One region of the Shewanella zhuhaiensis genome, then DNA from elsewhere that is predicted to be linked to it. Evidence: predicted binding sites of a transcription regulator. Region 1 holds the regulator's gene; each other region holds the start of a gene.
The links. The regulator FliA, encoded in region 1, starts transcription of late flagellar genes. The targets are predictions, from matches to a motif close to CTAAAGNTNNNNNNNNNNNNGCCGATA.
Positions count from the first base shown of each region.

Region 2: a site for FliA is predicted at 3,742-3,768, ahead of MJ923_RS07075 (flagellar protein MotY). Genes of this name have one in related genera too.
Region 3: a site for FliA is predicted at 3,119-3,145, ahead of MJ923_RS01640 (cytoplasmic protein). Genes of this name have one in related genera too.

Region 1 covers NZ_JAKUDL010000002.1:96,321-101,472, reverse strand. The annotation lists gene MJ923_RS06025 (chemotaxis protein CheA) at 1-1,094, opposite strand, end outside; gene MJ923_RS06020 (protein phosphatase CheZ) at 1,110-1,856, opposite strand; gene cheY (chemotaxis response regulator CheY) at 1,870-2,253, opposite strand; gene MJ923_RS06010 (RNA polymerase sigma factor FliA) at 2,297-3,016, opposite strand; gene MJ923_RS06005 (MinD/ParA family protein) at 3,009-3,890, opposite strand; gene flhF (flagellar biosynthesis GTPase FlhF) at 3,895-5,152, opposite strand, start outside.
Region 2 covers NZ_JAKUDL010000002.1:335,385-340,536, reverse strand. The annotation lists gene MJ923_RS07080 (prolyl oligopeptidase family serine peptidase) at 128-2,179, opposite strand; gene MJ923_RS07075 (flagellar protein MotY) at 2,826-3,635, opposite strand; gene rnt (ribonuclease T) at 3,850-4,545, shown strand; gene MJ923_RS07065 (peroxiredoxin) at 4,647-5,152, opposite strand, start outside.
Region 3 covers NZ_JAKUDL010000001.1:394,286-399,437, reverse strand. The annotation lists gene MJ923_RS01660 (glycerol-3-phosphate dehydrogenase/oxidase) at 1-319, opposite strand, end outside; gene ohrR (transcriptional regulator OhrR) at 316-753, opposite strand; gene MJ923_RS01650 (OmpA family protein) at 1,057-1,500, shown strand; gene MJ923_RS01645 (TlpA family protein disulfide reductase) at 1,669-3,072, shown strand; gene MJ923_RS01640 (cytoplasmic protein) at 3,177-3,377, shown strand; gene MJ923_RS01635 (hypothetical protein) at 3,394-3,684, opposite strand; gene MJ923_RS01630 (LysR family transcriptional regulator) at 3,827-4,735, opposite strand; gene MJ923_RS01625 (DUF3299 domain-containing protein) at 4,964-5,152, opposite strand, start outside.

The sequences.
Region 1 (5,152 bases):
GGTGCAGGCGCTTTGGCGGGTGCCGGTGCGGCAGGTTTTTCCGCTGCTGCTACAGGTTTTGGCGCAGCCGCTGGCGCGGCTTTGGGCGCAGCGGCAGGTTTGGCAGCCGCTGCCGGCGCTTTAGGTGCAGCGGGTTTTTCAGCGGCTTTCGGCGCTGCTGGCGCAGCCGCAGCAGCTGTTTCCGCACCGGGACCAGCACCTTTACCGTGCAGCTCATCAAGCAGCTTTTCGAACTCGTCATCGGTGATTTCGTCAGTATCAACGTTATCAGCAGGACTCGGCTCGACCTTGGCAGGCGCTTTGTCTTCGGTGGCTTTGAACTTTCCGGCGCCGTGAAGCTCATCAAGCAGGGCTTCAAATTCATCGTCGGTAATTTCGTCGCCGCCCGGCTCCGCAGCAGGAGCCGCAGGTGCAGAGCTTGCCGCTTTGGGCGCTGTGTCTGCCACGCTTGGGCCTTTACCGCTGCCATGCAAGGCATCGAGCAAGGCTTCAAATTCGGCTTCGTTTATTTCATCAATGCCACCGTCACTGGCGGCTGGCTCATCGAATAAGTCGACGCCAGCAATGGGCGCTTCGTCAAAAAGCACATCATCGCCGCCTGCTGCGGGAGCATCAAACAGGTCAACACCCGGGATTTCAGGCTCGGGCTCTGCAGGCACTTCAACAGCGTCGGGCTCGCTGGCGCCACCTTCTGATGGCAAAGGCTCACCCGAAGCCAGCAACTTAAGTTTATCCAGCAGCTCTGGCGATGCAGGTTCCTGCTCCTGACCGGCTTGGGTCTGGGCGAACATGGTATTAATGGCATCGACCGCCTGAAGGATGATATCCATCAGCTCGGCGCTGACATGGCGCTTACCCGTTCTTAATAAATCGAAGGTATTTTCCGACTCGTGGCACACATCCACCATGGGCGCCAGGCTAAGGAAGCCAGCGCCACCTTTTACGGTGTGAAAGCCACGGAAAATGGCGTTGAGCAGATCTGTGTCTTCCGGGTTGTTTTCAAGGGCAACCAACTGCTCTTGCAACAGCTCCAGAATCTCACCGGCCTCAATCAGAAAGTCCTGCAGAATCTCTTCATCAACATCGAATGCCATTAAATTGACTCCTTATCAGAAACCCAGGCTGGAGAGCAGATCGTCGACTTCGTCCTGACCCGTTACCACGTCCTGACGAAGCTCGGCGTTCATAATCGGCCCTTCGGCTTCAATGGTGTTGACGCTTGGGCTGGTACGCTGGGTCATTTCTGTTACCGGTTGCTCGCCAAAGACGGTCAACATGGAGACCAGGCTGTTTTCAACTTCCCGAACCAAGTCGATGACTCGCCGGATCATTTGTCCGGTCAGATCCTGGAAGTCCTGCGCCATCAAAATTTGATTGAGCAGCTCACGCAGCCGCTCTGAGTCTTGTTCACTACGGGTCATCAATTGCTGAACGTCGTGGCACAAGCTCTTGAATTCAGTCAGTTCAATGTCACGCCGCATCAGTTTGTCCCAAGTTGGTGTGACAGTTTTAATATGGTTGATTAAGGCATCGGCCAATGGCAGACACTCTTCCACGGCATCCATGGTCTTGTTGGCGGCTTGCTCAGTCATGTCGATAACATAATTGAGGCGCTCTTTGGCATCGGGAATATCGACGCTGGCCAATTCCGCCAGGCGGCTGTCGAGCTGAAAATCCACCAGGGCGCTGTGAAGCTGACGAGTCAGTTTACCGACTTCGTCAAAGAGTTCCTTTTGAATGGGGGCCGCCAATTCGCGGATCAGCAAATCGGCTTTTTCCTGCTCGCCGCCGCTGAGCAGCGTCACGAGTTCCTGTGCCTGTTCGAGACTAATGAGCCCTGATGTTTGTGCCTGCATAGCTCATCCTTGCTCAACCAAGTCGTTCGAAGATCTTATCCAGCTTCTCTTTCAGTGTCGCAGCGGTAAAGGGCTTCACTACATAGCCATTTACCCCAGCCTGAGCGGCAGCAATGATCTGTTCACGCTTGGCTTCGGCGGTCACCATCAGCACAGGGATATGCTTCAGACTCTCATCGGCGCGGATGGCCTTGAGCAAATCAATACCCTGCATGCCGGGCATGTTCCAATCGGTAACCACAAAGTCGAAATCGCCCTTCTGAAGCATTGGCAAGGCGGTTGAGCCATCATCTGCTTCCTGGGTGTTATTGAATCCCAAGTCTCGCAACAAGTTCTTGATGATACGTCTCATCGTTGAAAAGTCGTCAACGATAAGAATCTTCATATTCTTGTCCAAGGTTTCCTCCGGTGAGCTGACACTCTAACTGCTCGATAATGAATTATACGTGTGTCCAATGCTTGAGCTTGCCTTTGAGCCTGAGCATCGCCTGACTGTGGATCTGGCATACCCGCGACTCGCTGACGTCAAGAATGGCACCTATTTCTTTTAAGTTCAGTGCTTCATCGTAATAAAGCGATAACACCAATGCGTCTCTCTCCGGCAACTGGCGAATGGCATCTGCCAAGGCCTGTTGAAACTGGCTACCCGCCAGATCGTCATAGATGTCGTCTGTTTGCTCCCCATCGGGAACCAGTACATCCTGAGATACGCCCAAATCTTCTATCCCTATGATTTTCCCTACAGAAACATCATTGAGAATATGATGGTATTCATCCAGCGACATATCAAGTCTTTCGGCAATTTCGCTGTCGCGGGCATCCCGTCCCAGCTCCTGCTCTAACTCATCAATGACCTGGGCTACCCTTCGCTGGTTACGGTGTACTGACCGTGGCACCCAGTCGCCCTTGCGGATTTCATCCAGCATGGCGCCGCGAATGCGGATCCCGGCGAAGGTTTCAAATTTGGCGCCTTTGCCACCATCAAACTTGGTCGAGGCCTCCAGCAGGCCAATCATGCCTGCCTGGAGCAAGTCGTCCAACTGTACGGATGCCGGCAGCCTGGCCAACATATGGTGCGCGATTCTTTTTACCAGCGGTGCGTACTGTTCAACGATGGAGGTTTTATCCTCCATGGAGGTATACGCCGCGGCTTTATTCACTCGCTCTGTCCTCTTGATACTCGGGACGATGCACCAGACGCTCTACGAAGAACTCCAGATGACCGCCGGGCTGCTGGGGTATAGGCCAGCTCAGCACCTTGTTGGCCAAACCGTGATATGCAATCGCGGCTGGAGACTTCGGATAGGCTTCTACGATCAATTTTTGCTTACGTACTGATTTTCGCAAGTTTTCATCGAAGGGAATTGTTGCAACCAATTCCAGTGCCACATCCAGGAAGCGGTCAGTTACCTTGCTGAGTTTAGCAAATAACTCCATACCTTCCCGGAGACTACGCACCATATTTGCAACAATTTTGAACCGGAACACACCGTGTTCGCGGCTGAGGATCTTAATGAGGGCATAGGCATCTGTGATAGACGTCGGCTCATCACACACCACCACCAGTACATCCTGTGCGGCGCGGGAGAAGCTCAGTACCATGTCGGAGATACCGGCTGCGGTATCCACAATCAGTACATCGAACTGGGTGCGCATTTCACTGAAAGCGCGGATAAGTCCGGCGTGCTGTGCAGAGGTTAGTTCCACCATGGCCTGGGTACCGGAAGTGGCTGGCACTATACCAATCCCCTTGGGACCACGGAGAATGATGTCATCGAGCTCCGCATCGCCCGATAACACGTGGGAAAGATTTTTCTCGGCGCGAAGCCCCAGCATGACGTCGACGTTGGCCAGACCCAAGTCAGCATCCAGCACCAACACACGCTTGCCCTTTTCTGCCAGAGCCACAGCCGTATTGATGGAAACGCTGGTTTTGCCTACCCCACCCTTGCCGCCAGTGACGGCAATGACTTTTACTTTTTCGTTATATGGCTGATTCATCATACGTAAACCGCTTGCTTGATCACGGGTCATAGCTTCACTCAAACGCACAGGTCGTGTTATCCGACCATAAATTATTATCGATACCCTGATACTCAGGTTCATTCAGGGCATCGAGCGCCTGCTTAGCCAGCGACAGAGTATCTGCCACCTGCATATCCTCGGGCACACGTTGTCCGTCGGTTACATAACTCAGCGGCAGGCCACTCTGAATAAGGATACTCAGTGCTCCTGCCAGAGACACGGATTCATCCAGTTTGGTCAGCACAGCCCCCGACAGAGGGATGCGCTTAAAGTGCTTAACGGCGTCCTGAAGCACCCGGCGCTGCGATGTAGCTGACAATACCAGATAACTGCGGATCGGCAAGGCACTGTTCGCTGTCAAATTGTCCAGTTGTTCAACTAATCGCATATCTCGCTGGCCCATACCTGCGGTATCTATCAATACTAGCTTGCGATTGCGCAGCTGATAAAGAATTTGTTGCAACTCATTGAGATCATGAGCTTGCTTCACAGGACATCCCATGATTTTGCCATAAGTTGCCAATTGCTCAAAGGCTCCGATGCGATAATGATCTGTGGTGATTAAAGCCACCTGATCGGCACCGTGATGCGCAGCAAAACGGGCAGCAATTTTGGCAATCGAGGTGGTTTTACCCACGCCGGTTGGACCAACAAAGGCCACCACACCGCCGCGACGAACAATATCATCACCTTGATTATCAAGCATATTTGCCAAGCTTTGTGGCAATGCCTTCACCAACTCTGCCGGTGTATAGTGCTGAGCGAGACCAGCCAACTTGGATGCGACCGCAGGTGAAAACTCCGCCTCCAACAGCCGGGTTTCCAGCATGGCACCCACAGGATCGGTGCGCTTTTTTTGCTCCATCATCAAAGAAGAAACCTGATGAGTCAGCAAATTACGCAGTGATGCCAGCTCTTCTTTCATGGCATCAAGCTCAATTTGTTGGCGGCCACCTGCGCGGGATTTGTCCGCATCCGGGGTAAAAGTAGCCTGACGGGGCGCCTCTTTCATCTTTGGCGCGGCGGGCGCTTCCAGGCCACGGGCCCAGGCAGGCATATCATCTTCTTCCACCACACGGCCCATTTGCTGATTCATGCGGCTTTGTTGACGCTCCAGCAGCGCCTGCAATGAATCGGCCGGTGCTTCGTTAACTTTTTGACGGCTGGCGCGCACAGGCTGGCGGCCACCCAAAGAGACTTTATCTTCCGAAACCTGCTCAAACGGATTGGGCATGGCTGGCTTTTGCTCGAGGTTCGGCTTGGGCTCGTCG
Region 2 (5,152 bases), 240 kb from region 1:
GTGAGGCCTACTATACCTATCCATGTCCGGATTGTGAATGGCTGCCACTGCGGCAACTGTAAAGAAAAATAAATGATAAAAGGGGCCGAAGCCCCTTGTATCAACGCGTTTTTTGTGCGTTTTGCGCTCAGAGCTTCTCTGGCAAAGTCAGACCGAAGTTCTGCCACAGGAAGGCATAAATATCGGCAAACTCGGCAATCTGCATTGAGGTTGGTTTACCGGCGCCGTGGCCGGCCTTGGACTCGATGCGCATAATCACCGGCGCCTCACCCTGCTGTTTAGCCTGGAGCATGGCGCCAAACTTGAAGCTGTGCAGCGGCACCACGCGATCGTCATGATCAGCGGTCATCACCATGGTGGCAGGATAAGCCTGCTGCTTCACGTTGCGATAAGGCGAGTAAGCCAGCAAATACGGGAAGTCTGCGGCATTGTCAGCACTGCCGTATTCTGCGGTCCAGGCCCAGCCGATGGTGAACTTTTGGAAGCGCAGCATATCCAGTACGCCCACGGCCGGCAGGATGGCGGCGAACAGGTCGGGACGCTGAGTCACAGCGGCGCCCATCAACAGGCCGCCGTTACTGCGACCATAAGCGCCAAGCTTGCCGCTGTTGGTGTAGTTTTCGCTGATAAGGTATTCGGCGGCGGCAAAGTAGTCGTCAAACACGTTCTGCTTTTTACCGAACATACCGGCCTTGTGCCACTCTTCCCCATATTCGCTGCCACCACGAAGCGCAGGTACGGCATAGATGCCGCCCATATCCAGCCAGGCAATGGTCGCGGGGCTGAAGCGTGGGGTCATGGAGATGGAGAATCCGCCGTAGGCATACAGGAGTGTTGGGTTGTTGCCGTCTTTTTTCAGCCCCTTCTTGTAGCTCACCAGCATAGGAATGCGAGTACCATCTTTGCTGGTGTAAAACACTTGCTCAGACACATAGTCATCTGGGTTGAACGACACCTTGGGCGCGCTGAACAGCTCGTTGGTGCCCTTGTTCAAGTCATACTTGTAGATGGTTTGCGGCTGTACGTAGCTGTTAAACACATAATAGAAGTAAGGCTTGCTGGCCTTGCCATAAGGTCCGGCAATTTTACCCTTGCCTGGCAGCGCCACATCTTCACGCTTAACGCCATCCAGATTGTAGATAGACAGCTGACCCAGTACATCATGCAGATAGCTCACCACCAGATGCTCACTGATGATGCTGACGGCAGCAATAGGGTCCTGACTTTCCGGCACTATGGTGCGCCAGTTGTCTTTGCCGGGCTTGCGGGTATCCACGGCAATGATACGGCCTTTAGGGGCATCAAGGTCAGTCTTGAAGTAGAACACAGGGCCTTCGTTGCCAAGGAACTGATACTCGGCTTCAAGCTCGCTCATCAGCTCAACCACTTTCAGGCTGCGATCTTTAAGCGGCTTGTAAAAGAAGCGGTTGCGGCTGTCGGTGCCCACAGAAATGCTGATCAGCAAAAAGTTACCATCGTCAGACACTGAAGCCGAGAAGCCCCAATCCGGGTTATCCGGGCGCTCGTACACCAGGGTATCTTTTGCCTGATCGTCACCCAGACGGTGGAAATACACCTTCTGGTTGTAGTTTACGTCAGAGAGGATATCGCCGCCGGCTGGCGCATCGTAACGGGAGTAATATACGCCGCTGTTGTCGTGGTTCCACTCGGCGCGGGAGAATTTGATCCACTTAAGGCTATCGCCCAGCTTGCGGCCGCTGGCCACATCGATAAAGGCCCACTCCTGCCAGTCGGAACCTGACTTGGATACACCGTAGGCAAGCGTTTTACCATCGCCGCTCACTGACACGCCGGACAAGGCCACAGTGCCATCGGCAGACAGTTTATTGGGGTCCAGCAGCACACGCTCGGCGCCGCCCTTTTCACTCACATAAAGTACGTTTTGCGATTGCAGTCCGTCGTTACGAAAGATGAAGAAATTTTCACCATGCTCGAACGGCGCACCCACTTTTTCGAAGTTCCACAGCTCAGTAATGCGGTCAACCACCACCTGCTTGTTGGGGATCTGCGCCAAGTAGTCATCGCCGAACGCCTGCTGGCGTTTTACCCAGTCTTCGGTGGCCGGGCTGTTTTCTTCAAGCCAGCGATAAGGGTCAGCTACTTTGACACCATGGATTTCTTCAACCACGGCACTGGCTTGTGATGCAGGATAGGCCATGGCGCGGCTATCGGACGCGACGGCCGTGTCTTTTGAATGGCAGCCGCCGAGTCCCAGGGCAAGGCCCAGGGTCAGCAGGCTGAGGGTGCTGATTCTGCTTGTCATTTTTATACATCCTTTGGATTGCGTTGCATTGCCGCTGCCAACTATACCCCCAAATACACCACAGGCAACGGCAAAGCTTTGATGGGGCGAAACTTTGTACAATGGCACTTGTTAATGCTCTCGTAACATGTTCAAGCGATGCAATACGCTTTTTTATGCTCGCCGCCTGCTTAAATAACCGCTTTTAAGCGTATTATGGCAGTTTGGTGACAGAGATCACTAAAAGTGTGATTAGTTTTTCTAATCTCAAATTCCAATTTTTCTCGTTTGTTGTTCTCATCCGACCTGACTAAAATGGCCTCGTTTTCCGGAAGTGTCTGCCTGGCAGATTGTGAAAACAAAGAACATTTTATCGCTGTGTCTGACACATCGATATCATCCCTGGTTCTTATGCTTGACTTCCTTCCTTCAATTTGTTGATTGCAATGCTTATTCTTTTGCGGCCCGCTTGGTTTCAAGCGGGCTTTTTTTTATGCATTGCTTTGCTGCATCCGCACAACAAAAAAGGCCGCGCTGTGCGGCCTTTCTCGTTCAATAGGTGTTAAATTGCCTTGGTAATTTGCACCACGACCCGGCGGTTGCGGGCGCGCTCATCCGCCCCCTGGTTTGATGCTACATGGCGGGTCTCGCCATGGCCTTCGGTTTGAATGCGATTGGCCGGGATCCCCTTGCTGACAAAAAACTCCTTCACCGAGGCGGCGCGCTTATCCGACACCTTCTGGTTGATGCTGCGACCACCATAACTGTCGGTGTAGGCATTAATCACAATCAGCTCAACTTCCGGGTCCTGACTCAAATACTCCTGCACCCGGGCAAGCTGGGCCTTGGAAAAACGGGTCAGCTCAGTACCACCAGCCTCGTAATTGAGCACTGTAAAGGCGATATCGTCGAAATTGTAGGGTAAGAGCCCCGACAGACACTGACGAAACTCGCTGTATTTACGGCGGAAATTGGCAGCAGACAGGCCCACGGCAACCTTGTTGTCGCTGTTGTACCAATCGGCGTAGTAAAAGGTAGGCTCTCGGCCGCGCTCCAATTCGGTCAGCATCGACCAGGCGGCTTTTTTCGGCACTTCACCGTTGAAGTCTTTCATGTAGCTAAGGCGGGTGATGTTTTTTTGCTGCTCTCCCGGGCGCCACGCCGGCGCCTTGCTGACCAGCGTTGCCTGGGTGGCCGCATCCGGCTTGGTCCACATATCCAGAGTAAACAGCAAGTTCTGCTCTTTTCCGGCAGCACTGGAGAATACCGCCTTGCCGTAAGCCGGGATATCGTGCTCGAGCGAGCAGCGAATGCGTGAGTTTTCTGCCAGTCGCCAATGCGAGTCGTCTATGGATGCCACATAATGACGCATGTCCGCCGCCGCCCCTAAAGGCAACAGCAACACGGGTACCACAAGGCATTTACGCCACCAATTACACCACATAAGAAATCTCACCTGAGTGTGCCTACCTTGAGGGTATCGACCAAAACAAGGGTTTCTTTAGCCTGGATTTTGTACAATCAAACATGACAGCCCGTTTTGCTTTTAGCATAATAGCGCCCTTTGAAATTGCCAGAGAGTTCTGATGTCCGACGCCTTCAACCCCAACAAGCTCAAATACAGGTTCCGTGGCTACTATCCTGTGGTTATCGATGTTGAGACCGCGGGCTTTAATGCCCAAACCGATGCCTTGCTGGAAATTGCCGTCACCCTGCTGAAAATGGATGATGACGGTGTATTGGGTCTGGACAAGACACTGCATTTCCATATCGAGCCATTTGAGGGGGCCAATCTGGAACCGGCCGCCCTGGCCTTTAATGGTATTGACCCCAATAACCCGCTTCGCGGTGCTGTCAGTGAAAAAGAGGCCTTTTTGGAGATCTTCAAGGCCGTACGCAAAGGCATGAAGGCCAGCGATTGCCACCGCGCCGTGGTGGTGGCCCACAACGCCGCCTTCGACCATGGTTTTGTCACCAAGGCAATTGAACGCAGTGGCGTGAAGCGGACGCCCTTCCATCCCTTTGCCACCTTCGATACCGCCTGTCTGTCGGGCTTGGCCCTTGGTCACACAGTGCTCGCCCAGGCCTGTAAAATCGCTGGCATTCCTTTTGACAATAAAGAAGCGCACAGCGCCCTCTATGATACCGAGCGCACCGCAGAGCTCTTTTGTCATATCGTTAACCGCTGGAAAGCCCTTGGCGGCTGGCCTTTGGCCGCTCCCCTAGATGAAGAAGAGAGTGCACAAGCAGAGGCCGATGGAGAAACCGGGGAAGCTGAATAACCATCGCCGTCCCCGGGTTCAGTTCATCAATTGCCACCAGCAAGATACAAAAAAGCCGCCCTTGGGCGGCTTTTCTATTTATCGGCGCTCAGGCCGGACCATTACAGGTCGTCAGCATTTTCGCTCAGGTAAGCAGCAACGCCGTCTGGGTTGGCGCTCATGCCTTTCTTACCTTTTTCCCAACCGGCTGGGCACACTTCACCGTGCTCTTCGTGGAACTGCAGCGCGTCAATCATACGCAGCATTTCATCAACGTTACGGCCCAGTGGCAGATCGTTCACTACCTGGTGACGAACCATACCTTCTTTGTCGATCAGGAAAGAACCACGGAAAGCCACACCGGCTTCTGGGTGCTCAACGTCGTACGCCTGGCAGATTTCGTGCTTAACGTCAGCAACCAGAGTGTACTTAACAGGGCCGATACCACCCTTTTCAACCGGGGTGTTACGCCATGCATTGTGGCTGAACTGAGAGTCGATAGACACACCGATTACTTCAACACCACGCTTGGTGAACTCTTCCATGCGGTGATCGAAGGCGATCAGCTCAGAAGGACAAACGAAGGTAAAGTCGAGTGGGTAGAAGAAAACCACGGCTGGCTTGCCCT
Region 3 (5,152 bases), on a different contig from region 1:
GCCCGGCACGGATGGTCAGGGCGCCGCGCTGGCTGTGACGATAGATGGGAATATAAAAGGGAACCGCTTTGACCAGGCCGGGCGCAAGCCGAAGCAATGTGCGTCGGGCTGCGAGGGATGTTCGCACCAAATCCAGTTGGAAGCTTTCAAGATAACGCAGGCCGCCGTGGATGAGCTTGCTGGAGTTGCCCGAGGTTTCGCTGCCAACGCGGCCCCGCTCGACCAACAGCACGCTGTAGCCCGCGGCAGCGGCAAACTGGGCCACGCCCACGCCGTTAATGCCCCCGCCAACCACCAGCACATCCACGTGTTTGCTCACGATATTTCCCGCTCCAGCAGTTTGGCCGCCTTATCACACAGGCGTTTAAGTTCGGTCAACTCATCCAGACCAGCCCCGACCATGCAGCGCATCCTGTCGGGAATATCCCTGGCGCCCAATTTAAGCATGCGACCTTCATCGGTGAGGTGCAATACCCGCACCCGCTCATCCTGTTCACTGCGGCCACGACTGACCAGCCCCTTGCTCTCAAGCCGCTTAAGCAGCGGTGTCAGGGTGCCAGAATCGAGATGTAGCCGTTCGCCCAGAGACTTGACGCTGAGGCCCTCTTCCTCCCACAACACCAACATCACCAAATATTGCGGATAGGTCAGCCCCAAACCGTCCAAAATTGGGCGGTATGCCCGGATCATTGCATTGCTCGCCCGATAAAGGGAAAAACAGACCTGTCGGTCCAACGCCAGAGAATCTTGCACCGTCTTGCCTCACATGCGTTAAGTTGTGCACAAATTAGTTGTGTTATAGCAAAAAAAACACTGGTCTGGCGAGTTTATTATGAAGGGTGTAAAAAATTTTTTTCAGCCAAAATAATGACACCTCTATCGGCTGAAAAGCCTGCATCCCAACAGCCATGGGATGTTTGATTTCTGACGTTTCAATTTAAAGGCACGTCAGACCCTAAACCCCTGTCAGACAAATTGAAATGAGCGAAGTGATCGCTTACATTGACTCACCAAAGAACAGTAGTTATACAGGATTTTGTTCTTTAAAGGTGAAGGATGTTAAAATATATTACCGCGATATTCTGTTTTGCAGCATTCACAGCCAACGCAGCCTGCGAGGACAGTACAGTACTCGGCAGCGTAGGTTTTGATAAAAACAGTTCGTACTTCAACGCCGAGGGCAGTAATACCCTCAAGCAGCTGCTCGAAACCTACCAAAACAGCGCCGATACCCGCGAAGGCTATTTGCTGCTGGAGTTCGAGTTCAACCGTAATCAGGGTGACGAAGCGCTGCAGAAGTACAACATGTGGCTGGCCGAGCGCCGCATTGAACGGGTAAAAGAATTTCTGGGCAAGGAAGGTTTTGGTGGCCCCATGGTGAGCCGGATCCGAACCGCTGTGGATTCAGAAACACGGGAACTCACCCTTAAGTGGTGCGCTCAGGAATCCCCTGCAAGCCAAATGTTGGCGGGTTCCACCGCAAACGACAACGCCCTCTGACAAGACAAATGCAGCCAAATCACCCCATGCCTTGTTCGCATAATGGGGTGATTTTCTGATGCAATTTACAGTTTTGACAGGTCGATTTAGTTCGCCGGACGGTTTTCAGTAAAGTAAAGACAGAGAGTTTTGTCTTTACTCCCCGCGGGAAGCGGGTTTGGAGGCCATATGGTCCGCGCACTGTTAATCCCACTGCTTTTCTTTATTTCTGTTTTCGCTTTACCCGTCAGCGCCCACGAAGGGCATGATGATAACGGGCCGATTTGGCATCAGGTCGATGACAGCGGCAAGCCGGTGGTGAAGCTGTATTTCTTTTGGTCCAAAACCTGTCCACACTGCGCCGAAGCCCACCCCTTTATCGACGCCTTACCCGAGAAGTACCCCTGGATTTCGCTTGAGTCTTATATGATCACAGCCCCCGGTGCACGGGACAAATGGCAAGAGGTAGCCAAGGCAACAGGAACTGACACCCGTTCAGTGCCCTTCTTTGCCATTTGTGGCAAGGCCAGCGTGGGGTACAGCAGCGCCGAGGTAACCGGCCAGTTTCTGCTTGGCAGACTCAAAGACTGCTATCGCAGCCTGGGCGGCGTAGTTGCCGATGATGAAGGCATGATGGCTGTCGGCGCCACCTCACAGCCGTTATTTGGCACCTGTGAATCTAGCTCAGAGGCGGGCACCTGCGACTCGGGTGCCGACACAGCAAGCAGTGCCAGCAGCAATGTGCAACCGGTTAAACTGCCCTTTGTCGGTGTGGTGACACCGGATCAACTGTCGCTGCCATTGCTCACTCTGGTGCTGGCCGGGGTCGATGCTTTTAACCCCTGTGCCTTCTTCGTACTGCTGTTCTTACTGTCAATTATGGTGAATGCCAAGAGCCGCAGCCGTATGTTGATTGTGGGTGGTATCTTCGTGTTCTTCTCAGGCTTTATCTACTTTCTGTTTATGACAGCCTGGCTGAACATGTTTGAGCTGCTGGGCGCCGATGGCGATGGCGGAACCATTATTCTGGCGGCGGGCATACTGGCGCTTGTGGCTGGCACCATCAACGTTAAAGACTTCTTCTTTGAGAAAGGCGAAGTGACCTTATCTATGTCGGCCGAAAAGCGCACGGGCCTGATTAAACGTATGGGCAAGCTCTCCAGCGCCAGTTCCATGACCGCCATGATACTCGGCACCACAGTATTGGCCATTCTGGCCAATGCCTACGAGCTGCTGTGCACCGCAGGCTTCCCAATGATCTATACCAGCGTGCTGGCCATGCACGAGCTGCCTGCGGCCGAGCGCTATTTCTATCTGGTGATGTACAACATCGTTTATGTCATTCCGCTGGCACTGATTGTGCTGGTGTTTGCCATGACCCTTGGCAAACGCAAACTCAGCGAAAAAGAAGGCGAATCGCTGAAACTCATGTCGGGCATTATGATGGTCGGCCTGGGGGGGATGCTGGTGTGGGATCCGACCTCGCTGCAAAACGTGGCGCTGGCCATTGGCCTGATCCTGGGCTCCATTCTGCTGACAACGGTGATTTTACTTGGGCGTAAGTTACTGGCAGCAAAGGCGACGAGCCAATGAGCGTGCCCACTGGCATTGCCGCGCCTTGCAAATCAGGGCTCGAAGACTAAAGTTTATGGATACGGAGCCGATAACTGGATCTGACCGAGACGAAGAGGTAACTCATGGCAATCAGCATTAATTCAGGCAGTATCGAACCCAATCTGAGCCACGGCGCCATTGGGGTAAAGGTTGCTCAAATGGCAAAGGATCAGCAGAAAGTTGAGGGGCAAATTGCACTCGATCTGATCAGCGCCGCCACCGCACCGGCTCCCAAGTCAGCGCCAGTTGGCAACATAGGCCACAATATCGATACCACCGCCTAAGCCCGGAAGCAGCCGCCTAGCGCGTCCGCCGTCCAGATAAGGCTTCATTCAAAAGCGCCTGTTGCTCTGCATCCTGGCGCTTTTGCTTTTCTGCGGCCTGAGTTTCAATGTATTGCTCAACTTGCCGCTCGCATTGACGCCTGTCACCGTGGGGATCATAGGGATCTTTATCGGTGCGAAGATCACACAGGGCCTGCGCGCAGCCACCTGAAAAAGTGGCCAACATCAGCACAACTGCAATCCGGGGCTTGGGTAGCATCCGAGGCTTGGGTAGCATCCGGCATTTGGGTAGCATAGCTATCATCATTCTCGCTCCTATACGCACAGTGGCTGACATAGATATCAGGTACAGGCTGAATTGAGCCTGACTGACAAATAAAATTGACTCATACAGAGCCGCTTTACAGCGGGCAGAGCCTAGCCTGTGCAGCCTTGCAGACAAGAATCGGTTATCCATCATTTTGGGCGTAATTTTGCATTTGCTCACGAATGGATCTGAGAATGGAGTGCTTGATATCCTTTATGTTTTTACTCTGCGGGCACCAAAGTGAAATAGGTAATTTCACACCTTCAAACATCATATCGACATCGAGGGGCGAAATACCATCAACTGCTGCGTTTGACTCAGAAAGAGCCTTGGGCAACCAGGCCCAACCCAGTCCCTCCCTGACCATGTTGATAATGAGCGCCTGCTGATCAACAAGTTCATGGTTTGCCGAAAACAGAAATTTATTACCCATTCTTTCGTCAACCAGCGACTTGAGCATGATTTGGCGCTCGGTACGCAGCGCATTGACCACCTGACTTTTATCCAGAGTATGCAACCAGCCATTGCTCTGCACATACGGCAGAAACTCAACATGCCCGAGGAAGGTGGAGTCCATGCTGTGCATAGCCGTGCTGTCATGAATATTCACCACGCCAAAATGAATACTGCCATCGATAATGCCTTGTTTGATTGCTTCCCTGTCCCGGACCACAAATTCAACCTGCATGGCGGGAAAGTCTTGCGCAAGTTGCTTGCGGATCAAGGAAAGTGCATGACTGGGAATAAAACTCGGATAGGCAAAAATCACCCGCCCCAAGGCGCCATAGGACAGACTCAGCGCCATCTTGTCAAACGAGCGAACTTGCTCAATCACTTGCTTTGCATAGAGATATAGCAGATGGCCATCTTCGGTTGGCTCTACCGTACGACCTATTCGCTCAAACAGGGTTACCGCCAACTGATCTTCAAGATTCGTGATGACCTGACCTATTGTGGTTCTATGTTTGTTCAGTTTCACCGCGGCTTTGCTGAACGACAGCTTTTCATAAACAGTCACAAACGCCAATAACTGTTCGAGGCTAAAATTCATACCAGTCTCCGAGCTCAGACACAGCCCACAAGATAGCACTACTTTTGCCGTTTTCACCCCAAAGCAACAGCCTTTATAGCCCCCTAATCACTTTTAAGGGCGATTGACGTTTGCTTCCACAAACATTGTGGCCCACGGATGACGATTCACAAATCTCAAGTCACCAATCTCAAGTCACAATGCAAAATCGGTCACAGGTTAAATGTCCGGTACAGGTTAAACAGAAGTTCAATCCTGTCTTTTTATGTTCGCAGCATTGATCACGTAACCTGTTGTCATGGTTCTATTTCCATCAGACAGCTGAACTGAGTGCACTACTTCATCAGTCTGAATATTTCCTTCAACCCAAACAGGTTCAAACGTTTCAGTTAGCTCGTAACCAGCAGGGACATTGACCAAAACAGATTGGCCAGCCGG